DNA from 2 places in the Alcaligenes sp. RM2 genome. Region 2 is predicted to be linked to the other one. Evidence: riboswitches for the same ligand, from Rfam matches in the RefSeq annotation. Region 2 holds a riboswitch; the other holds the start of a gene.
What was found. Region 2 has a riboswitch for thiamine pyrophosphate ahead of ACU6HM_RS04650 (3-oxoacyl-ACP reductase). Riboswitches for the same ligand answer to the same signal wherever they lie in the genome.

Region 1: it holds a riboswitch for thiamine pyrophosphate, as region 2 does, so the genes downstream of both, ACU6HM_RS05675 (NUDIX hydrolase) here and ACU6HM_RS04650 (3-oxoacyl-ACP reductase) in region 2, are expected to answer to the same signal.

Annotation. Positions count from the first base shown of each region.
Region 1 is NZ_JBRFIO010000001.1:1,214,115-1,226,228, forward strand. It holds gene ACU6HM_RS05630 (copper resistance CopC/CopD family protein) at 1-813, shown strand, start outside; gene ACU6HM_RS05635 (hypothetical protein) at 902-1,288, opposite strand; gene ACU6HM_RS05640 (hypothetical protein) at 1,445-1,699, opposite strand; gene ACU6HM_RS05645 (AraC family transcriptional regulator) at 1,793-2,581, shown strand; gene ACU6HM_RS05650 (LysR substrate-binding domain-containing protein) at 2,664-3,641, shown strand; gene ACU6HM_RS05655 (NAD(P)H-dependent flavin oxidoreductase) at 3,646-4,578, opposite strand; gene ACU6HM_RS05660 (cytochrome b) at 4,582-5,127, opposite strand; gene ACU6HM_RS05665 (hypothetical protein) at 5,719-6,096, shown strand; gene ACU6HM_RS05670 (tautomerase family protein) at 6,103-6,492, shown strand; TPP riboswitch at 6,538-6,656, shown strand; gene ACU6HM_RS05675 (NUDIX hydrolase) at 6,701-7,174, shown strand; gene thiD (bifunctional hydroxymethylpyrimidine kinase/phosphomethylpyrimidine kinase) at 7,171-8,007, shown strand; gene ACU6HM_RS05685 (response regulator transcription factor) at 8,322-9,041, shown strand; gene ACU6HM_RS05690 (ATP-binding protein) at 9,034-10,392, shown strand; gene ACU6HM_RS05695 (tripartite tricarboxylate transporter TctB family protein) at 10,540-10,989, shown strand; gene ACU6HM_RS05700 (tripartite tricarboxylate transporter permease) at 10,993-12,114, shown strand, end outside.
Region 2 is NZ_JBRFIO010000001.1:1,013,621-1,025,734, forward strand. It holds gene ACU6HM_RS04640 (SDR family NAD(P)-dependent oxidoreductase) at 1-445, opposite strand, end outside; gene ACU6HM_RS04645 (LLM class flavin-dependent oxidoreductase) at 598-1,890, opposite strand; gene ACU6HM_RS04650 (3-oxoacyl-ACP reductase) at 1,887-2,669, opposite strand; TPP riboswitch at 2,720-2,817, opposite strand; TPP riboswitch at 2,885-2,992, shown strand; gene ACU6HM_RS04655 (sodium:solute symporter family protein) at 3,134-4,573, shown strand; gene ACU6HM_RS04660 (OmpA/MotB family protein) at 4,650-5,495, opposite strand; gene ACU6HM_RS04665 (motility protein A) at 5,500-6,315, opposite strand; gene ACU6HM_RS04670 (flagellar protein FlhE) at 6,454-6,792, opposite strand; gene pbpG (D-alanyl-D-alanine endopeptidase) at 7,082-8,086, shown strand; gene ACU6HM_RS04680 (LysR family transcriptional regulator) at 8,097-9,011, shown strand; gene ACU6HM_RS04685 (Bug family tripartite tricarboxylate transporter substrate binding protein) at 9,170-10,159, shown strand; gene ACU6HM_RS04690 (succinylglutamate desuccinylase) at 10,204-11,154, shown strand; gene ACU6HM_RS04695 (NRDE family protein) at 11,283-12,114, shown strand, end outside.

The DNA.
Region 1 (12,114 bases), 200 kb from region 2:
TCCAGCGGACATGCCAGCACAGCAGATCCCGTCTGGCTATCTCGGCCCAGTGTCTGGCTGCATGTCGTGGCGCTGACACTGTGGATTGGTTCCTTCCTGCCTTTGGTTCATGCACTTCAGCATGCTCAGGAATCCCGCTTGCTGACGCTGTTCTCGCGCTGGATTCCCGCCATCCTGCTGGTTCTGGTCCTGAGCGGAGCCGCGTTGATCTACGTGCAATTCGATCAGCCCGCATCGCTATGGGAAAGCCGATATGGACAAGTGCTCAGTGCGAAGCTGATTCTGGTCCTGCTCTTGCTGGGCTTGGGAGCCTACAACCGTTATCGTCTGACTCAAGCCGTCTTGCAGAAGCGTAGCGATGCCCGACAGGCTCTGCGACGTATAGTGCGTCTGGAATATGTGCTGGCGGTGCTGATCTTGGCCGTAGCCGCTTTGTGGCGCTTCACCCCGCCTCCACGCGCCTTGGCCCAGCTAGTCCCACCCAGCGTTTCCAGTCATATCCATACCGAAGCCGGCATGGCGGATCTGTTATACATCCCGGCCACCACCCAGCACCCGGCCATTCTGACCGTCGCTTTATACGAGCCGGATTTCAGTCCCCTGAAGGCTCAAGAGGTGGAGGTGATTTTCAGCAACCCGCAAGCCGGGGTGGAGTCCATTACCTTTCCGGCGGAACTCACGCGGCAGGATCAATGGGAAGTGAGTAATGTCGAGCTACCGCATCTGGCCAGCTGGAATATTCGTATTCAGGTGCTGATTTCAGATTTTGAACGCATACACCTGGATAGCACGCTGGATTTGCAAGCCAACTAAAGCGCACACAAAAACAGGCCGCGTCACACGGCCTGTGGTCCCTCTTTTGATCGGATACCCTCTTTCTGGCAGCCATGCCGCCCGCAATTTAACGGGCCAGTAAACGACTGGCCTCAAGCCTGGCTTCGCCTTCATCAACGACAAAGCTGAATTGCAGGCCCAGCACCCGGCCCAAGGTCTGCTGTGCCAGGCGTGCGGCGGCAGGAATGGCCCGCCCCTTGCTGATCACCACCATGCCAGCGCACAAATCCTTCAAGCGCTGCTTGTTCTGCTTGAAGAACAAGGCGCGTTGCTTGCGATCCTCGTGGCTTTCCTCATGGGCATGATCCCCACCGCCCAACCTGTCAGTCAGCAAGACAAAACGTTGGCCCCGATTCAACAAGGCCTCCAATTGATCCTGCGCCTGTTGCGGCGTTTGCTGCGAGCTGTGTTCTCTTAGAAACACCAATGGAAACTGCGTGTCATCAACTTGCATAAGCGGCTCCTTGCCATCAATAAAGACAGCCAACATCGAAGCGGCGCACGCCCAGATGCGGAGGGCTTCCGAAAGCATGCATCAAGCCGCTAGGTAAATACAGCCAAGCGGTATCGCGCAACAAATACGGTCGAACCGTTGCGCCTTCACCTCTCATCACAGTCTGGACTCCACAAAATCGCGCAGTTGAGGATCTCGAATCTCCAAGGCATCAAACAAGCCTAGTGCTTTCAGAGCCGGCAAGGCCGCCACAATATCGTTCAAGGCGCGCTGGCGTTGAGCGTCGCTGACATCAGGCTGGCGCAAGGCGGCAGCATTAGCCAGAAACGCGCCTACCGTGCCTTTACGAATGGTGGTGCCATCAATCTGAACTTCACTGGCGTGATCGGGAAGAATGTCATGGGCTTGCATGTGTCACTCCTTTATTCATCAAGGTTTTCAGTGTAAGCAGAAAGGTTTTGGCAGTTGTACACTATATCGGTCAATAGATAACAAAATTACGCCATGCCTGAACGCAAGATTGGTTTGCATGATTTTCTGAACTTTCCTGAGCATCCCGTCCTGTTCGCCGTCACCGGCAACCATGACTCGGAGCTGTCCTCCCGCCCCCATCAACACGCTCGCGGGCAGTTGTTCGGCTCCCTGCGCGGCCTGCTGTCCGTTGGAGTGGAGGACGCCGTTTGGGTAGTACCCGCCATCCATGCCGTCTGGCTGCCGCCGCACGTCCTGCACTCGGGCCAATCGCACGGCCCTTTTCATGGCTGGAGCGTCTATATAGACGAAGCAGCCTGCGCCGATCTGCCTTCCCAGGCCTGCACCTTGCGCACTTCCGGCCTGCTGCGTGAAGCCGTGCTGCGCGCCTGCTCCTGGGATTTGATTCCCGCCGCGCCCTTGCCCCAAGCCCAGGCTCATATTGCCTCCGTCATCCTGGATGAAATCCGCAGTCTGCCCATCGAACCTTTTGGGCTCCCGCTCCCCCAGGACCCGCGTTTACAACGCATTGCCCGCGCCCTGATTGCCGACCCCAGCAACAATCAGGGCATGGAACATTGGGCCGACTGGGCGGCGGTCAGCCTGCGCACTTTAAGCCGCCGTTTCGTGACAGAAACCGGCTTTAACTTCACCGCCTGGCGTCAACGCGCCCGCCTGATGCGCTCCCTGGAAATGCTGGCAGCCGGTGCCCCTGTCGCCACCATTGCCTATGATCTGGGGTATTCCAGCCCCAGTGCCTTTATCAGCCTGTTCAGACGCAGCTTTGGTCACACCCCGGCGAACTACCGCAATCAACTGTAAGCCCCCCCAAAGCGCTTTACGACTCATCAAGAATGCCATAAAGTGATTGATTAGAAATCCACACATCACTTTCAGAAATGGAATGGCCGAGATGGAAATGCGTCAATTACAGATTTTTTGTGCGGTTGCCGAGCATGGCAGCTTTACTGCCGCTGCCCAGAAGGTGCACACCGTGCAATCGAACGTCACCATGCGCATCAAAGAACTGGAGGCCGAACTGGAACAGCCATTGTTCATACGCCAGAAAAGTGGTGTGGTGCTGACTCCGGCTGGCCATACCTTTCTGGCCTACGCCCGCCGTATCTTGCAACTGACCGAAGAAAGCCGTGCCGCCCTGCAAGACACTGGCACTCCCAGCGGTCTGCTGCGTCTGGGCTCCATGGAGACCACGGCCGCCATCCGTCTGCCCCAGGTTTTGACCCAATACCGCGAACGCTATCCCCAGGTTCAGTTGTCCTTGCAAACCGGCACCACGGCCGAGCTGATCAAGGCCATTGAGACCCACCAGCTCGATGGTGCGTTTGTCGGTGGCTTTCATCAAAACGCCGCCCTGACTCAAGAAGAAGTGTTTGAAGAAGAACTGGTGCTGGTCAGCAGCAAGGCGGTGGAATCCCTGCCTGCCTTGATTGAAAAAATTCCCCAACAAACCGTACTGGTCTTTAGAACTGGCTGCTTTTACCGCTCTACGCTGGAACACTGGTTTTATCAGGCTGGGCTGGTGCCCAACCAGATCATGGAAATGGGCACACTGGACGGCATTCTGTCCTGCGTAGCCTCGGGCATGGGCATTACCCTGCTGCCCAAAGCCATCGCCCAGAACGGCAGCTTGCGCCTGCCCGTGCAATGTCACGAACTGCCGCCTGACCTTGCGCGTGTCAAAACCGTGTTTATCCGTCGTGCTGATGCCAATCCTGGCTCGGCTCTACGCAGCTTTGTGGCCCTGGCTCAAGCGCAGTTCGCCCAATTGCCCAAGCTGGATCAGGGCGAGGTCGAACAGCCTGCTCTGACGGGCCAGCCTGTGGGTCTGTCCAGCAGCGCCGCACAGGCTTTGCCGCAGTAAGGCATCAGGACAGGCCCAGGGCCAGTTCCGCGACCCGTTCTGCCGCTGGCACAATGCTGTGGATCTTGCCGACGCCCTGACCGGCATACAAAGACAGTTTCCTGGCCATTCTGTCCTTATCAATCGCCCGTGCCCCGCCTCCAACCAAACGCAGCACATTCCACTTGTCGCGGTTGGGAATCACCCGATGCGGCGTGCCGTACGTCCAGCCAAAGGAATAGCCAGTGCGATATTCCGTATCGTCCGTACTGGCTTCCAGAATCTTTTGCTTGTAGAGCGGATGCGCGTTGGACTCCTCGCTGGCCAGAAAGGCCGTGCCCACCAATACGCCGGAAGCCCCCAGGCTCATGGCCGCCCTGACATCCTGGCGGGTCGTAATCCCGCCTGCCGCCAGTACGGGACGACCTTGCGCACAGTCCAGAATCGCTGGTAGCAAAGACATCAGGCCAATCGTGCCGCGATTCAGATGGCCACCACCCTCACTGCCTTGGGCCACGATAATGTCGGCCCCATGCGCAATCGCTTTACGAGCCAGAGCCACCGTGCCGGTTTGCACCATCACAATCATGCCGGCGTCTTTGGCGCGGGGAATCATGTCGGCGGAATAGTCCTCAGCATAGAACAGCGACAGGATGCGAGGCCGCTCCTGCAAGATCACTTGAAACTGGGCCTCGAACACCTCCGGGCCACCAAACTGCGGCACCACATTCACCCCGAAAGGCTGGTCCGTCAGTGCCCTGGTTTCCCGCAGCCACTTACGCAGCATCAAGGGAGCCAGACGCAAGCCACCCAGCACACCCATCCCACCCGCGTTCGCTACCGCCGCCACCAATTGCGGCCCGGAAATCGCAGCCATGCCCGCCAGAAAAATCGGGTACTGCACTCCGCACATATCCGTAATGACATTGCCCGCAAAGTCTCGATTTGCTTCGCTCATGATTTACAACTCCACCTGTTTGCCCAAGATGCGACGCAAGGCCAGATTCTTCAGTACAAAATGATTCTTGAATGCCCCGAAAAGGTGCAAGGCCAGCCCTGCCAAAAAGGCTGTGGCGCCAATATTGAACAGCACATCAACCACGGCTTTGACCTGCTCATTCGGGCTGATCACGGTCGGTAACGCCAGGCCACCGGGCAACTCCACCGCCACGCCAGCCGCCGCACGGGATAGCCAGACGGCGACGGGCAGCAGCACCATCGCCAAGGCCAGGGCTGTCGCCACGGAGCGGGCCACTATTACTTCCACCGGGTTGGGCGAGCCCACCGGCAAGGGGTGAAAAGAAGTCACCCGCGCCCAGAAGCGGTAGATGGAAATCAGGAACAGCAGCGTCCCCAGCAGATTTTGCAGCTGCACCAATCGCACATCGCCGGGGCTTTGGGCCAGGGCCACCCCCAAGCCCAGAATGGAAAACAGCAAGGCCGCTACAAGCCAGTGCAGCACAATAGTGATGGGCGAGAACCTGAGTCCGTTGTCTCGCAATTGCATGATTAGCTCCTTGAAAAGGTCACCGGGGGCAAGTCCTCTACAGTGCAATACCGAGAGTGATACGTCGTGAGCCACTTGCCCAACAGGTACAAGCGGCCAGTGTCGGCAGTCACCTTGTCGCCTGCAGGCCTGGGCCTGTGTCACAGTGGCTTCAGAGCCTTGGCTGTGCCAAGAACCGTCGTTTAGAAGCCCTGACGATAGGCGCAGCAACAGATCAAGTAAAATGATGAATACTGATTAATAAAATCTTTTTTAGTGATTGATAAACAGAAAGTTCTTCTCAGAACGCCAAGCGACAGGCGTGCAACCTTCATCATCAAGCCATCCAAGGGCAACAAGTAACACCCGCTGATCGTTCGCAAGAAACCGCAGGCTCATCTAGGCCTCGCCTACATGAATCGTTTTTTTATCATTATTAGTGATTCATATAATCATTATTCATCATTTTACTTGATCCAATCAGTCTTCTATCTTCCCTATCGATAGCCCTGCTATCCCGCCCTCAAACCAGGAGACTGAAACCATGACTCGCCCAGCTGTCTATCTTGAACACTGTAAAAAAAGCCACGTCTTGCCCGGCTTTTTAATCTTATGGTGACGGACGCTCAACGCGACATCATCAGGACCGCTGCCCCGCTGCTGGCAAGCGGCGACAAAGCCCTGACCACCTATTTTTATGAATTGATACTGCGCGACTCCCCACCGATGAGCCCCTTGGTCAGCCAGATCGCCAACAATCTCCTCGCTCTACAGATCCAGCCCGAGCATGACCCAATGATGAGCACTTGCCAGCTGCAGGCCATACGCGAAGAGCTGATCGCGAGGATGACAGGCAACGAGCTCATAGATGGATGGGTCGCCGCCTATCAACAGTTGTCGAATTTGCTAATCGAAGCCGAACGTCTGATTTACGACGATATGGCTATCAGTTCCAGCGGCCTTGCAGACCGCAGTACCAATCAAGAATGAACCATCATGCCATTACTGAAATTTGATCTGATCCAAGGCCGCAACGACAAAGAGCTGCGCCTGCTGCTGGACACCGCGCATCAAGCTATGGTGCAAGCCTTTGATGTTCCCGCCAGCGACCGCTACCAGTGCGTGACCCAGCACCGTCCCGGCGAGCTGATACTGGAAGACACCGGCCTGGGCTATCCGCGTAGCGACAAGGTGGTACTGCTGCACATCGTGTCCCGCCCCCGCAGCGAGAGTCAGAAAGTCCAGTTCTACCGCTTGCTGGCAGAACGGCTGGAACAGAACTGTGGCGTGTCGCCCAATGACCTGATCATCGCTCTGGTAGAAAACAGCGATGCAGACTGGTCCTTCGGGCGTGGGCGGGCGCAGTTTTTGACGGGGGAGTTATAGGCTAAAGACAGGTATACTCGCCCAGACCGTTTTTACAGAAACGGTCTTTTCACCGAGGGGAGCCTGGCGAGCAGGCTGAGAAACTGCCCGAGCAGATTGCACCGCAGTGACCCGTTGAACCTGATCCGGGTCATGCCGGCGAAGGGACGGGTCTGTACCTGCTCGCCGCTTGCTGCCGGATGGCTATCCTTGACTAGGAGTTGCTATCTTGTCTTCTGACCACTCTCCCTCCCCCATCGGCCCGGTTGCCGCCACCCTGGCTGCCGTCATCCATCAAGACCGGATTTTGCTGATACGCCGCGCCAATCGCCCCGATGCAGGACGCTGGGCCTTTCCGGGTGGCAAGATTCGCGCGGGCGAAACCATCATGGCGGCGGCCCATCGGGAACTGACCGAAGAAACCGGCGTACAAGGCCAGGCCATGCAGCTCTTTGATGCGCTGGATGTATTTGACCGCGAACCCAGCGCCAGACCTTTGGCCTATTCGCATTTCATTCTGATTGCCGTGCTGTTTCGCTGGCAGCAAGGTGAGCCGCAAGCAGGCGATGACGCTCTGGACGCGCGCTGGTTCAGCAATGCGGAACTGGACAGTCTGGATGTGGCACACAGCTTTGATGTAGTACGAGTTGCCCGTCGGGCACTGGCATTGGCTACCACTCAAGATCAAGCAGGCCAAGCATGATTCCCAATGTCTTGAGTATTGCGGGCACGGACCCGACCAGCGGTGCCGGTATTCAGGCTGATCTGAAAGCCATGTATGCCTTGGGCGCTTATGGCATGAGCGTGATTACCGCCGTGGTCGCGCAAAACACCCAGGGTGTGCGGTGTTTTGTGGCGCTGGAGCCGGACTTTGTGGCGGACCAGTTGGATGCGGTGTTTGAGGATGTGCGCGTGGATGCCATCAAGATCGGCATGATCGCCAATGCAGGGATTGCGGAAGCAATTGCAGACCGCCTGCACCATCACGGTCTGGACTGCCCGATTGTGCTGGACCCGGTCATGGTCGCTAAAAGCGGGGATCGTTTGCTCAGCCCCGAAGCCGTGTCCGTCGTGCGCGACAGGCTGCTGCCCATGTGTACCCTGCTTACCCCCAACTTGCCCGAAGCGGGCGATCTGCTGCACAAACCGGAACCCGCCTCACTGCAAGAGATGCACAGCACCTTAAGCGAACTGTGCTTGCTGGGCCCTGCGTGGGTGCTGTTAAAGGGCGGCCATCTGGACGGCCCGGACAGTGTGGATTTGCTGCAAGGCCAAGGGCAAAGCCATGTTTTTCAGTCGCCACGCATTCCGACACGCAACACGCATGGCACGGGCTGTTCGCTGTCCTCCGCCATTGCTGCTCTGTTACCGGGCCGCAGCGTACCGACCGCGGTAGGCTTGGCCAAGGAATACTTGAATGGCGCTTTGGCCGCGGCTGACCAATTGCGGATTGGCTTGGGGCAAGGTCCGGTCCATCACTTCCATGCTTTGTGGTCACCTGCAGAGAGTAAGGCGACCTCCCCAATCCAGGAATAGAGCCCACCTTGTATTGGGCCTCATAGCGCCACCCGCATTTTTTAGCCAATGGACAAACATCCCAGACAATTTCCGGCGCATTTCCGGATTTCCAGCCCGACAGCCCTGAGACTTTTATTAGAATAATGTGCTGACTAATTACTCCTATAATTCAGAGCACATGACAGTATTAACAGGATGAATCAATATTTATATTTCCTGACATCAAACATTACCGTTTTGTCATGTTCGCCTCATAGTCGGGATCAGCCTTTTTGATCAATCCATTTCTGGAATGGATGAGTCTGCCACTTCATAAATCTCCGAGAAGCCAAATGTGGAATTGCTTACTGATTGAAGACGACCGGGAAAATGCCCGGTATTTAGTGAATGGCTTATCCGAGCTGGGCTATTCGGTGGTGACCAGTCATGATGGCGTTTCCGGTTTGGAAAATGCCATGAAAGACGTATGGGATGTGATTATCCTGGATCGCATGCTACCCAATAATGTCGATGGCCTGTCCATTCTTTTTACTTTGCGATCTTTAGGTAAAAAAGTCCCTGTACTGGTATTAAGTGCCTTATCCGGCGTAGACGACAAAGTTGATGGTTTGAAAGCCGGTGGCGATGATTATTTAATCAAGCCCTTTTCCTTTCAGGAATTGGCCGCCCGCCTGCATGCCCTGATACGCCGCAGCAGTGACAATGCAGAAATCAAGAATCTGCAGGTGGATGATCTGGTCATGAATATCCGCAACCAGAAAATCTCCCGTGGCGACGAGGTGCTGGAGCTGCAACCTCGTGAAATCAAGCTGCTGTCCTACCTGCTGATGAACAGCCACAAGATCGTTACCCGCACCATGCTTCTGGAAGTGGTCTGGGGCTATAACTTCGACCCCCAATCCAATGTGATTGGTGTGCTGGTCAGTCGTTTGCGGCGCAAGGTGGACAAGGAAGGCGCCACGCCCCTGATCCATACCGTGCGTGGCCGTGGCTATGTACTTAGCGACAAGGACAGCATCGACGGTTTCAAGCTAAAGCGCTGCGATGATTGATTTCATCAAACGCCTGTGGGAGTCCACCTCCTTCCGGCTGACCTTGAACTACAGCATCCTGGCCATCTTCACCACGCTCTTTTTAATCGGTTTTTTCTACGTTCAGGTGTTTGGAGCCTTGCGCGACGAGCACCTGCGGCAAATCAACGTCGCCGTACAGCGTCTTAGCATTGCCTACGAAGTCGGCGGGCGCGAAGAGATCCTGCGCATGATCGAGCTAACCCTCTCGGACCGGATTGATTCGGGCCAGGAAATCTATCTGCTGCTGGACGAATTCAATCACACCCTGGTGGGCAATATCAGCGAGATCCCCGGCCTGAACAACCTGCCAGAACGACAAGTGGTGGAAGTGCAGATCAAGCATATCGACGCGCTATCCGAAGGCAATGTCCGCGTCACCAAACTGTCCGGCGGAGAAACCCTGGTGGTCGGCCACGAGCTGGGCACCTTGATCGAGCTGCGCGCCATGCTTAGCCGCATCATTGTCACCTCCATGATCCTGGCCTTGATGCTAGTAATTCTGGGCGCCTATGTCTTTAGCAATGAGCTGAAATACCGCGTGGGCCGCATCCGCCTGCTGACGGAACAGGTAGGCGCGGGCGACATTTCCAAGCGCATCACCTCCGAGAGCGAGGACGTTTTTGGCCTGATCCACCACGACATCAACCGCATGCTGGACAAGATCGAGAGCCTGATGCAAGGCGCACGGCATATCTCCGATACCGTGGCCCACAATATCCGCACCCCGCTCACCCGCATCGTTGGCAAGCTGCGTGAAACCCAGAACCTGCCTGGTGTCCCGCCCCATGTCCGGGAGGCACAACAAGACGCGATTGAAGAAGTAGAGAACCTGAGCGTGCTGCTGGGCAAGCTGCTACAAATTGCCGAGCTGAATGCCGGTGTGCAAAGACAGAACTTCAAGGCCTGCGATCTGGAAGTGATTGCCGAAGACGTTCTGGACTTGTACAGCTTTTTCGCTGAAGAAAAGGGCGTCACGCTGCAGAAAAAGAAAATCGACAGAGTCATTATTAATGGCGACAGCAATTTATTAGCCAGTGCTTTAGCCAATCTGGTGGATAACGCTGTTAAATACGCCCATTCCCATGCCAGCGTTGAAATTAAAAAACGCTTTGACAATAAAATCTCCATCATTGTGGAAGATGATGGCCCGGGATTACCAGAAAGCGAATATGAAAACGTAGGCAAGTATTTTTATAGATTCAATAATAATAGTGAAGGATTTGGATTGGGATTAACCAGCGTTGCCGCCATTATTGAATTGCACCGGGGCGAGCTGATTTTCTCCAAAGGAGTATCCGGCTTGAAAGTCACCATTGTGCTGCCTGTTTAAGCCTTACCAAACCGTTCAAACATGACCAAAAGGTAATGAAACTGTCACCCTAAGCCCTCTCCTGCTCCGCTAAGCTAGCCTCATTTTTAATCGCTCTTTTTCAGGGTTTATAAAAATCATGCTTGCTTTAGGGGAATGAGGAGATTCATGAGCAGACAAAAATATTATTCAGCCGGCCTGATGGTGGGAGTAGGCGTATTTACCGTCCTGATGGGACAGAAATACTCCTTGGGCACCATGGCCCGCATGGGACCGGGCTACTTCCCGTTTCTGCTGGGCATCGTGATGATTGTGCTGGGCGCTCTGTACCTGTTTGTAGAGACCGCCGCGCACGACGATGAGCAGGAGGAGGACTACGGCCCGCCGCAATGGCGTGGCTGGATGGCGATTGTGGGTGGCATCATCGCCTTCATTATTCTGGGTCGCTACGGCGGACTGGTTCCCGCCACCTTTGCCCTGGTGTTCATCTCTGCCATGGGCGACAAGGAACATTCCTGGCTCACCGCCCTGCTGCTGTCCATTTTCGTGACGCTGCTGGGTGTGGTTATTTTCTCCTGGGGGCTGGAGCTGCAATTCCCCCTGTTCACTTGGGGCTAAGCCATGGAAATTCTATCTAACCTGATGCACGGCTTTAGCGTTGCCTTTCAACTGGACAACCTGATGTGGGCCGTGTTTGGCGTGTTCATGGGGAACCTGATCGGGGTGCTGCCCGGCATGGGTGTGCTGGCAGCCATCTCCATCCTGCTGCCCCTGACCTACGCCATGACCCCGACCGCCGCCCTGATTATGTTGGCCGGTATTTACTATGGCTCCCAGTACGGTGGCGGCATTACCTCCATCATGCTGAATCTGCCCGGTACCGCCTCGCACGCAGTGGCGTGTCTGGACGGCAACCCCATGGCCCGCAACGGCAAAGCCGGATCGGCTCTGTTCATGTTGATGTTGTCCTCCTTTTTTGGGGCCACCATCGGCATTCTGGCCATGATTCTATTCTCGCCCGCGCTGGTCGATATTGCCTTCAAATTCGGCCCGGCTGAATACTTTTCCATGATGATGCTGGGCCTGCTGGCCGGCGCCACACTGGCCAAAGGTTCTGCCATCAAGGGCGTGGCCATGGTCGTCATGGGTTTGATCTTTGGCGTGGTCGGTACGGATGTGAACAGTGGTGTATCGCGCTTTGATTTCAATATTCCGGAACTGCAGGACGGCTTGCAGATTGTGGCGCTGGCCATGGGCCTGTTCGGTATTGCGGACTTCCTCAAGAACATCAACCGGATCAATAGCGGCCACACCAAGGCCATTGGTAAAGTCTCCACCCGTTCCCTGCGTCCGGAAAAAGGCGATATCAAGCAATCCAAAGGCGCTCTGGTGCGCGGTACTGCGATTGGTGCGGCTTTCGGGATTCTGCCCGGCACTGGCCCGACCATTGCGTCTTTCATTGCCTACGCCACGGAAAAGAAAGTTGCCAAGAACCCCGAGCGCTTTGGACGTGGTGCGATTGAGGGCATTGCTTCGCCCGAAGCCGCCACCAGTGCCTCTACCCAGACCAGCTTCATTCCTACCCTGAGCCTGGGCATTCCCGGCGACCCGGTCATGGCCTTGATGCTGGGCGCGCTGATCATTCACGGCATCCAGCCTGGCCCGCAAATGGTGGTCGAGCACGCCGATATGTTCTGGGGCCTGATCGCCAGTTTCTGGGTGGGCAACATCCTGCTGCTGGTG
Region 2 (12,114 bases):
CATACACATTGCCGCCTGCATAAGCGTATTCGCCCGCAGTCGACCCCAGATTAATGATGTGGCCTTGATTGCGCTTGACCATACCCGGCAGCAAAGCGTGCGTAATGTGCAACAGCGCGCTGATATTGGTGGCCACCATGGTGTCCCACTGATCCATCTTGGCGTCTTGCGCCTTGTCCACGCCCAGTGCCAGACCAGCGTTATTGATCAGCACATCAATATTGGGAAAACGAGCTGTCAGATCAGCCAGCACCGCTTCTGCTCGCGCACGATCGGTCAAATCCACGCTGACCGGTACAAAACGCTCGCCCAGCTCGGCGGCCAGGGCATCGAGCTTGTCCTGGCGACGCGCCAGACCCAGCACGGTGTGTCCTTCAGATACCAATTTACGGGCAAGCGCAGCCCCAAACCCTGAGGAGGCCCCGGTGACAACGGCGGTTTTCATAGTGCGATCCCTATACAGCTCGCTGCTCGTTAAGCAGGCGACAATTAAAGCATTAAGGATAGCAAACTTCAGGAACTTCGTAGCCTCTTCACCCTAGGGAAAAAGCGGACAAATCCGTCTATGGAAATGCCCGCTTTTTTCTTGCCCTGGCATCAGGCGGCAGGCCGCTCCAGGCCCAGGTGGCCGCGCAGGGTTGCATGCTCGTATTCCTGACGGAACAGCCCGCGTTTTTGCAGAACCGGAATCACCTGCTCAACAAAGTCACGAATGCCATTGGGCAAGGAAGGCGGCATCAGGTTAAAACCATCCGCGCCTTCGTTGCGCCACCATTGCTCAATCTGATCCGCAATGGACTCCGGCGTACCGACCATGGTGCAGTGACCGCCGCCAGCAGCGATTCGGCCCAGCAACTGGCGCACTGTCGGTTTTTCCATTTCCACAATGCGCAGCATGGTGGCATAGCGCCCTTTAGGGCCTTTGAAGCTTTCCAAAGGCGGCAGCGGTGGCACTGGCGCATCCAGCTCCCAATTCATGCAGTCCTGGCCGACAAACATGCCCAGCTGACGCAAGGATGTCTCGGCGGGTAGCAATTCGTCCAGCTCTTGCTGCTTGCGGCGCGCCTCTTCCATGGTGGAGCCCACATAGGTCACCAAACCCGGCATCACGGGCACATCCACGCCACGGCCCGCTTCACGCACGCGTCGTTTGATATCGCGGTAATAGGATTGGGCCGAGGGCAAATCATAAGCCACAGCGTAAATAGCCTCCGCTTTGCGCGCGGCCAAATCACGGCCTTGCTCAGAAGCACCTGCCTGAAACAGCACCGGCTGGCCTTGCGGCGAACGTGGCAAGGTCAAGGGGCCATCCACCAGGAAGTGATCGCCCTTATGCAGGATCTGGCGAACCTGATCCACTTTGGCGTAATCGCCCTTTCTGTCCATGACCAAAGCACTGTCGCTCCAGGAGTCGAACAGTTGCAATGCGGTATCAACAAACTCTTCAGCCCGCGCATAGCGCCAGGCATGATCGGGCATGGCTTCGTAGCCGTGGTTACGCGCTTCCGAGTCAAACATGGATGTCACCACGTTCCAGCCCATCCGCCCATTGGATACATGATCCAAAGAGCACAACATGCGTGCCGCCACAAACGGCGTGTAGAAGGTACTGGAAACGGTACTGATCAAGCCGATACGTTCGGTGGCTCTCGCCAGCGCAGCCATCATGGTCAAGGGTTCGAGGAACCAGCGCGGACCATCGGACACGTTATCGCTGGACTGACCATCGGCAAAGAAAATAGCGTCCAGCTTGCCGCGCTCGGCAATTTGGGTCAGCTCTTCGTAAAACCGGACATCGCCCAAACGTTCGACCTGCGAATCAGGATGGCGCCAGGCTGCTTTGTGGTGCCCGCAGCCCATAATGAACAAATTGAAATGCAGCTGTCTCATCCGTTTTTCACCAATCCACCGTCAACAACCAGATTCTGTCCTGTTACGGCACGCGCCCACGGACCGGCGAAGAACAAGGCCGCATCGGCAAACTCCTCGGGCGTGGTCACGCGGCGCAAGGGTGTGCTGGCCGCAATCAAGTCAAACACCGCTTCGGGCGTGGCCGCGGACGCGTCGGTTGTGCGCAGCAAACCACCGGAAATCATGTTCACGGTAATCTGATCGGGCCCCAGATCGTGCGACAAGGTGCGTGTCATGGACAACAAGGCCGCCTTGGCCGCGGTGTAATCGTGGTAAGGCACCACGGGGTTCTGAAACAGGTTCGTGCCGATATTGATAATGCGACCAAAACCGGCTTGTTTCATGCCGGGCAAGGCGGCCTGTGTGGTGTTCAAGGCCCCGCCCACAATGCCTTCCAGTTGCTGGTTCATCTGAGCCCACGTCAAGGTATCGGCGTGAGGGCGAGCATCGCCATTGAAGGAAAACTCGGGCAAGGCGTTATTGACGACGGTGGTGACGGGCTGGCCAAAATGCGCCTGCGCCTTGGCAAACAAGGCTTGTACCGAAGCCGCATCCGTCACGTCCGCCTGCACGGCCAGACATTGCTGCGGAAATTCGTCCGCCAGCGCCTGAGCGGCTGCCTCACTTTTCAGGTAATTGATCACAACTTTTGCGCCCTGGCCTGCAAAGGCGCGTACCAGGCAAGCCCCCAGGCCGCGTGCGCCGCCGGTGACCAGGACAAGTTGTTGAGAGAGTTCCGAGACGTGTTCCACAGACATGACATTCCTTGCAAAAATTCGGCGAGGATGTCGACCTGCTTGAGACGCAGGGCCATGGATTCGGACATCCCTTCGCCAGTATGAGCTGGATCAGGTTCGACGGGTTTTATCTCAGCCCTTTCCAAGAAGGACACCCCGTGCCGCAGGGCAGACCATAGCATAAATCAAGCTCAACCGGATTATTGACATTTGAAAGAAGCTCTCCTACTCTTCTAGCCTGTTCCTGGGGGAGTCCTTAACGGGCTGAGACTCCGCATTCAAGCGGTAACCCTTAGAACCTGATCCGGATCATGCCGGCGAAGGGAAAGGAAACGCGGCCTGGCAGCCTGCCCGCTCTTGTCTATGCGGCGCATTCACAAGCTCACACGCCCCATTTCAATCCCTCCATTTTTCTGCGCCCTGTTCTGGCAACCTGCCAGCCTGGCCGGTTTGTGCCTGTTCAATCAGGCTTTTGGGGAGATCTCATGCTGGACCAAAGTGCCACCCTCCTGTGGCTCATCGTTTTTTCCGCTGCTTTTGCCTTGGCTGGGGTGCTGTACGCCCGCCACTACAACAGTTCCCTGGAAGACTTTGTGGTGGCTCGCAACAGCCAAAGCTCGGTCGCTACCATTCTGACTTTATTGGCTTCTTCATTGGGTGCCTGGATTCTGTTCTCGCCCGCACAAGCAGCCAGCTGGGGCGGTTTAAGCGCTGTCATCGGCTATGCCATTGGCTCCATGTCGCCCCGTCTGGCCATGATTCCACTCGGTAAGCGCATGCGCGAATTGCTGCCTCGCGGCCACAGCCTGAGCGAGTTTGTCATCGCCCGCTACGGTCGCCCCATGTATGCGCTGACCCTGGTCATCATGCTGTTTTACATGTTCATCTCCATGACGGCAGAAATCACCGCCATGTCCAAGATGATCACCCTGATTGCCCCGATTCCTTTATGGGTCACGGCCAGCATTGTGTTGCTGGCCACGCTGATCTACACCTCTTACGGCGGTTTGCGTGCTTCCATCTTCACCGACAAGGTGCAGATGTTTGTGATTCTGCCCATGCTGTTCCTGATCGTGATGTTCGGCTGGCAAGCGGTGGGCGGCCCGGTACAGTTGTTTGACAACGTGAAACTGGAAGCTCCTCGACTGATCGAGCTTAGCGATCCCGTAGGCGTGAAGGCTGGCCTGACGTTCTTTGTCGCCATCTTGCTGACCGGCCTGTTTCACCAAGGTAACTGGCAACGTATCTATGCCGCCAAAGACACCAAGTCCATGCGTCGCGGCTTTTTGTTGGGTGGTTTGTTTGTAGCGCCCTTCATTTTCCTGATGGGCTTGTTTGGCCTGGCCTTTGTTGGTCTGGGCTCGCCCGGTGACAGCTCCGTGGCCCTGTTCAATGTAATTTTGCCGCACGTACCTGTCTGGTTCCTGGTGCTGCTGATTCCGTTAGGCCTGTCCCTGGTCATGAGCAGTGCCGATACCGCAATCAGCGCTGTCTCCAGCCTGATTGCCGTGGACTTGAGCCGCATCATGCCGCATCGCAACACCGCCCAAATGATGAGTCTGGCGCGTTCCCTGATCTGGATTTGCTCCATCCCTGTGCTCTACGCCTCCTCACAAGGCTTTAGCGTACTGTACTTGTTCCTGTTGGCAGACTTGCTGTGCTCGGCAGCGGCCTTCCCGGTTTTCTTTGGCCTGTACAGCCGCCGCTACGATGGCTTTACGGCCACCATCAGCACCATCGGTGGTCTGGTCGCCGGTCTGGCCGTATTCCCGCGCCCCAATGGTCCTATGGATTACTTGCTGGAGTCCTTCCTGCTGGCCGCGATTGTGCCGGTAGTGATCAGTGTTCTGGTCATGCCCTTGCGTCGTCACCTGCCCAAGTTCGATCTAGGCTCTCTGGCTTCCTCCACGCGCGTACTGGACTAAGTCAGACGCGTTGAATTTCGGCTCAAAACAAAAACCCCGGTTTGCAACATACAAACCGGGGTTTTGTGTTAAAGGCTCATGGGACGGGGCTTTCAGGCTGTGCTTGGGGAGTCTGCACAATAATTTCAACCCGTCGATTCGTCGCACGGCCTTGCGAGGTGCCGTTATCCCCCAAAGGCCGGGTATCGGCATAACCGACAGCGCTCAGTCGCTGGCTGCCAATTCCGTTGGCTTCCATATAACGCACTACGCTACCGGCACGCGCACCTGATAGTTCCCAGTTGGATGGGTAGCGATAACTACGAATCGGCACCGAGTCCGTATGACCTTCAATCACAATAGGATGGGTGGATTTCTGCAGTACGGCAGCCAGTTGGCGTAATACCGTCAAACCTTCCAGCCCCAGATCCGCACCGCCCGAGTTAAACAGAATTTCGCTATTGATACGAAAGCTCACGGATTGGTCGTTCATGACCACATCGATATTGTCGCCCAAGCCGTCCAGATCCAGACCGTGATTGCCTTTGCCTTGTCCCTCACCCTGACCAGCGTCCGGGAAAAGGCCCGCCCCAGCAGGCAACAAACCGGCTCCGTCCTTGCCTGCTTGGGCCACGACTGTAGCCCCTCCCTGCCCTTGTCCCTGCGCCGCCGTTTGCGCCCGCTTACCCGCAAAGGACAGCATCACAATCATCAAGACCAGCAACAAGGTCATCATGTCCAGATACGTGGTCAACCAGGCTTCTTCTTCCTCGGGCACCGCCAGCCCTGGATCATTCCAGGGGCGGCTACGACGACGACTGCCCAGATTGCTGGCCAGTTGTTGTTCGATTTTGGCGCCGCGAGCTTGCTCCAGTTCCTTTTGCAAGGCTTTCTGGCGGTCAGCAAGTTCACCCAAAGTCAGGTCCTGCTCCATGTTTCCCATGGGATCAGCCCCGTTCCGGAGCCGGGTCCGCATCATCATCGCGGCCGCCCCGGTCATTGATCTCGTCCTGATACTGAGCCATGAAGGAGTTCAGCGTCTCACGCATCAAGGCCGGGCCACGGCGCTGGCTCATCATGGACACACCTTGCATGATCATGTTCATCAGAACCACACGCTGTTCGGTACGACGCTCCAGCTTCACCGCCACGGGCTTGAAGACCAGATTGGACAGCAGCACGCCGTAGAACGTCGTCATCAAGGCCAGAGCCATTTGCTGACCAATAGACGTAATGTCACCATCGCCCAGCAAAAACATCAGGTTGACCAAGCCAATCAGCGTGCCGACCATACCGAAGGCCGGTGCAAAGCTGGCCATCAAACGGAACAATTGCGCTTCTGCATGTTCACGAGCACGCAAACGGCTGATACGCCATTGCAAAAGGTCTTCAATATCTTCCTGGGGTGCCCGATCAATCACCAGCTGAACGCCGGTTTTCAGAAAAGGGTTGGCCACTTTTTCCAGCGCCTCTTCCACCGCGCGAATATCCCCCATCATCCACAGGCGGGAGATATTGATCAGCTCGTCCATATCCTGCTGGGTATACAGGCGTTCATTGCGCAGCACGGTGCCGATCAGACCAAAAATACGGACAACTTCGCTTAAGGGATAACTGATGAACGTCGCGGCCAAGGTACCTACCAGCACCACGGCCAGACTGGGCAGGTCCACAAACAAGGCGGGGTTTTCTGCCGTAAAAAACAAGATCACGGCAAACAGCAGCACGCTGGCTACGATGCCGATCAGAGTAGAGGGGTTCATGCACAAGTCCTGGTTATGGCCCGATGGGCATCAGGACTACATATCGGCAGTACGGCAGGTTTCTTTAGGCCTGGACTTTGAGGTGGATCAAGTACAAGAGTAATTAAATCGTTTATTGGGAGACCGCCTCATTTCAGGCTAGCGCTGGTAATTCACCCGTATCGAGGCCTGCACACGCACAGGCTCTGTGCTACCCGCCCAGCTCCACACCTCATGCACCAGCACAAAGCCAAGACGCGCATCCTGACCGGCAAAGGCCCTGGTACTTAATACCGAACCATTCATGTCCACACAGGAGCCGCCTTGCAAGCACAAACGGCTTTTCAGAATGGCGCGCCCATTGTGGTGATAACTGACTTCCACCTTGCCTATGCTTGAAGCCTGTGCTCGCACCGCCTCTGCAGGCAGGAAGCTTTGCTGGGTGCTGGGCGAGCTGGTGGTGATGGCATTGCTAAGCTGTTCCCCGTCCCAGGCCAAGGAGGCAGCATGACTGGCCAGCGGTAATGAAACCAGGACGATAGAAAGCAGGAATCGATTTAAAAAACTGTTTATAAAAACAGGTTTTTTATTATTTCGGACTTTCAGAAAAAGCATAAGCTGTGTTTTTATACAGATAAAAATAAGTTTCTTAATGATACCGCGCAGACATCTTAATTTTTTTTTAACTTTGAGCCGTAAGATACTAATATAAAGAGGATTTTTTCTGGTAGCATAAGCGCATAAATTCTCTCCGCCCTTCTGTTTCTCGCCTACCGGGAACTGAAAAATGCCTCAGACCAGAACAAATAAATTCATTCGACGTGCGCTATGTGTTTTATTTTTAGCGCCTTTTTCGATTTCGTCCTTTGCGCAGACACTGGCGCTGGCCGAGCCATCCACACTGGATGAAGCCACAGCCGCCATCAGCTACAACGTGCCGCATCTGGTTTTCGAGAAAAACCTGCAGCCTATCAGCTATAGCGAGAACGATAGCCGCCGCGCGCTTAATGCCCTTAAACACGACGCCCTGATTCAGCACGCAGCCCTGCGGTCAGAAATTGCCTTTGTGCAGGATCTGGAATCGTCTACTGTGCTGTACCAGAAAAACAGCGACGCCGTTCGCCCCATTGCCTCCATCTCCAAGCTGATGACAGCCCTGGTCGTGGCTGAATCCGGCCTGCCCATGGATGAAATGCTGGAGATCATCGACGAAGATGTGGACCGCGTCAAATACTCCAGCTCGCGTCTTAGCGTTGGCTCCAAACTGAGCCGTGCCGACATGATGCACCTGGCGCTGATGTCGTCGGAAAACCGGGCTGCCCACGCGTTGGGGCGCAGCTATCCTGGTGGCTTGTCTGCTTTTGTGCGCGCCATGAATGACAAGGCACGTGCCTTGGGTATGCGCAATACGCGTTTTGTAGAGCCTACCGGCTTGTCCAGCGACAACGTATCCAGCCCGCGTGATCTGGTCAAGTTGCTGACGGCCACCAGCCAGCATGCCCGTATCCAGCAATACACCACGAATGATCAATACTCCGTGCAGCCTATACGTGGTCGCCAACTGGTGTTCAACAATACCAATCGTTTGGTGAAAAACGCCAATTGGGATATTCAGGTCTCCAAAACCGGCTTCATCAACGAAGCGGGCGAATGCCTGGTAATGCTGACCAAGATCGAAGATCGTGAAGTGGCTATTGTGCTGCTGAACTCCTCGGGTCGTTACTCGCGTATTGGTGACGCCGTACGTATTCGCGATCTGGTTGAAAAATCCAACGGCCTGGCCATGCTGTAAGACGCCCTTCGTGCCCCAGCTAAAACTGCTTGAAGACTTTGTAACCCTGGCTCGTGCGGGCAGTTTTGTTCGGGCAGCAGAGCAACGCCACGTCACACACCCAGCATTTGGACGTCGCATTCGGGCCTTGGAAGCATGGGTGGGAACACCCTTGGTGGAGCGCAGCAGCCTGCCCATCACGCTAACGCCGGAAGGACAGGTGTTTTACAACACGGCTAATCAAGTGCTGGAACAACTGAACCGCGTTCGTCGGCAATTGCAGGCCTCGGATCAAGCCGGACAAGGCAGCTTGCGCATTGCTACCGGCCGTAGCCTGGCACGCACCTTGGTCACGGATTGGGTCAGCCGTCTGCAAAAAGGCAGCCACGCCCCTTTGTCGGCCCATGTGCCTATCGACATCAGCACCGGCATGATGGCCGATATGGCCAAGCTGCTGGCCCAAGGCAAAACCGACTTTCTGTGCTGTTATGAACACCCGGCCTTGTCAATTGAACTGCTGGCCGAGCAAGTGACGTATATGACCATCGCCACTGACAAATTGGTGCCTACCTGTCAGCGCCGCAAGAACGGCACACCTTTATATGAACTCAATGCCGATAGCGGACGCAGCATTCCTTTGATTTCATATTCAGGCGGCTTGGCCATGGCCCGCATTCTGGGTGACAAGCTGCACCACTTTCCCTATCCCCTGGTCAGCACGGTGCGTTGCGATTCTCTGGATACGGCAATGGGCTCGGTATTGAAAGGCATGGGCGTAGCCTGGTTACCCCTGTCCATGATTGCCAATGAATGTCGTCGCGGCACGCTGGTGCAATTGGGCGGCAAAGGCGACGAGATTGCCTTTGAAGTTCGTCTGTATCGCTCCCGAGCCCCGCTCTCGGATCTGGCAGAGTCCGTCTGGGCCTTCACCCAGCAGGGGCGATAAACGCACAAGCAACCGAAAAAGCACGTCCATGTGCCGCAACAGCACATCGCAAGTAGCCGCAACAGACACAATACCCTTTCATAACTAAGGATAAACAGGCCCGCAGCGCGCACACCGGCCGCTGCTTGGAAACCTATCTATTGAACGGGGAGCACATCATGTCTTTTTCTTTTCCCAAGCGCAGCTTGGTCCTTGGCATTCTGGGCGCCTGTAGCCTCTTGCAAGCCTCAATCAGCCACGCCGACACCTACCCCTCACGCAGCCTGACTCTGGTCGTGGGTTATCCCGCCGGAGGCAGCGTGGATCTGACTGCCCGCCTGTTAGCTGAAGAGCTGAGCAGCCGTTTGGGCCAAAGCGTCGTCGTGGAAAACGCAGGCGGTGCCGGTGGCACCATTGGTGCTCAACGCGTACAACGTGCAGCCGCCGACGGCTATACCCTGCTGCTGGGTTCTACCAACGAGATGATCATCGCCGGCATGATCAACAAAGCCGTGCGCTACGACGGGCAAAAAGACTTCACGCCTATTGGCATGATTGCCTCCCAGCCCTTGTTGCTGGCAGCCTCCAAAGAGTCCGGTATTCGCTCCGCGGCAGACTATGCGCAAAAGCTGCGGGCGGCCAAACCGGAAGCCTTCAGCTTTGGTTCCTCCGGCGTAGGTACTACCTTGCACCTAGCCGGTGAAATGGTGAACGCCTCGACCGGTACCACCGCCATGCACGTGCCCTACCGTGGCGTCCCACCCCTGGTTTCGGATTTGATGAGTGGTCAACTGGATACGGCTTACCTTGTGCTGTCCTCGGGCCTGTCGCAAGCTCGCGCAGGCGCCATCGTGCCTTTGGGCATTACCGAAACCCATGCCTCTCCTGCTGCCCCGGAGATCCCGCCGCTGGCCGATACACCCGGCTTTGAAAAGGTCGACATCAACGTCTGGTTTGGTTTGTATGGCCCCAAGGATTTGCCTGAATCCGTCACCAGCACCTTGCGTCAGGCTCTGGACAGCAGCCTGCAATCGGCTAACTTGCAAGAGAAAATGCAATCCAATGGAGCCACGCTTTACGCACCCGGCATGAACGCGGCAGAGTTCCAGGCCAAAGAGGTCGACAAATATGCTCGTCTGGTCGAACTGGCCAAGCTGCAAGCCGAATAAAACACATGCGCCCCGGCTAGCTGCTGGGGCGCTGGAGTCTTTCCATGCAATTTTCTCTTTCCTTGCCTGACATTCAAGAAGAGCGTCAGGGCAATACCGGTGTCCCTGGACTCTGGTGCCTGGACTCGGGCGAAGCGGGCCGTACCGTAATGATCAGCGCCCTGATTCATGGCAACGAACTTTGTGGGGCCTGGGCCTTGAAAGCCGTGTTGGCCAGTGGCCTGAAGCCCCGTCGTGGCAAGCTGATTCTGGCCTTTTGCAATCTGGACGCCTTTGATCGCTTTGATCCTGAGCAGCACGATGCCAGCCGCTACGTGGACGAAGACATGAACCGCGTCTGGAGCGATCAGAAGCTGGCTCAAACACAGACACAAGAACAGCGTCGCGCACGAGCCATTTTGCCTTGGCTGGAACAAGCCGACTGGTTGCTGGATCTGCACTCCATGCATGAACCCAGCGCCCCCTTGTTATTGACTGGCACCTTGGCACGCAATATCGAGCTGGCTCGTACTCTGGGCGCTCCCGAGCATGTGATTGTGGATAGCGGCCATCAAGACGGCGTACGCATGCGCGATTACGGTCGATTCTCGGACCCTGAAGCCCATGAAGCGCGCTCCTTACTATTGGAATGCGGCTTTCATGGCGATCCTGATACACCGGCAATCGCACTGGACCTGATTGCCCGCTTTCTGCTCGCCTCCGAGATTGTGGAAAAAGAGGATTTGCCCTCGGACTGGCGTCGAGCGTCTCCCGATACGCAACGCGTTCTGCAAGTCACCCATGCGATTGTCGCCCCTTCCATGCAAGTCAGTTTCGATCAGAACTGGCAAGGCCTGGAAACCTTGGCCGATGCAGGCACGGCGATCGGACAAGCTGATGGCCAAGCCTGGCTGACGCCCTACGATAACTGCACCTTGGTCATGCCCTCGCTGCGCCAGCTACGTCCGGGCGTCACCGTCGTGCGTCTGGCACAAAACTACGACGCCCTTTCATAGATCGCTTAAATCTGACGTTCAAGCCCTGAATGCCAAGCCTAAAGAGGCATTCTCAATACCGAGAAAAAAAGCGGAACTTGGCGGTACTTTGGCTACCAAAGCCTGCATAGCCATCCTACAATCGGCACATGTGCATCGCTTATATCGCCGTCGGAGTTAATGCAGATTGGCCGCTGATTATTGCCGCCAATCGCGACGAATATCATGCTCGCCCCAGCCAAGCGGCTCAACCTTGGCGGGACGAGCCCGATATTCTGGCGGGTCGGGACCTGCAAGCCGGGGGCACCTGGCTGGGCCTGACACAAAGCCGTGGACGGCTGGCCTTGCTGACCAATTACCGCGAAGCCCCCAGCAACAAAAACAGCAAGCAACGCTCACGCGGCGAACTGATCCCCCAGTTTCTAAGAGACGAGCGCAGTCCAGCCGACTATCTGGAACAACTCGCCCAGGAAGGAGCCGATTACGCAGGCTTCAATCTTTTTGTGCTGGAATGGCCGGACAAGCAACAGCCTTTACGCATGGGCTATTACAGCAACCGTCATCCCAGTGGCAGCCCGCACATGCTGGGACCAGGCGTACATGTTCTGAGCAATGCCTGGCTTAATACACCTTGGCCCAAAAGCCTGTTCCTGAAAGAAACCCTGCAGGCACAGCATTTTGATGGCTCGCCACCAGCGGTAGAAGGCTTGTTTCAGGGTTTACGCAATCAGGAAGTCGCAGCCGATGCCGACTTGCCCCAAACCGGCTTAAGTCTTGAGCACGAACGCTTGTTAAGCAGCCCGTTTATTGTCAGCCCCAATTACGGCACCCGCTGCACCACCGTCATCACTATTAATCAGCGCGGACATGGAATGCTGCGTGAACGCAGTTTCAATCCGCAGGCAGAACCGACCCGTCAACATGACTGGCCGTTGTTGTGGCCCAGCTTTCATCCTGACAGCCAGCCCCACCCCTCTCATA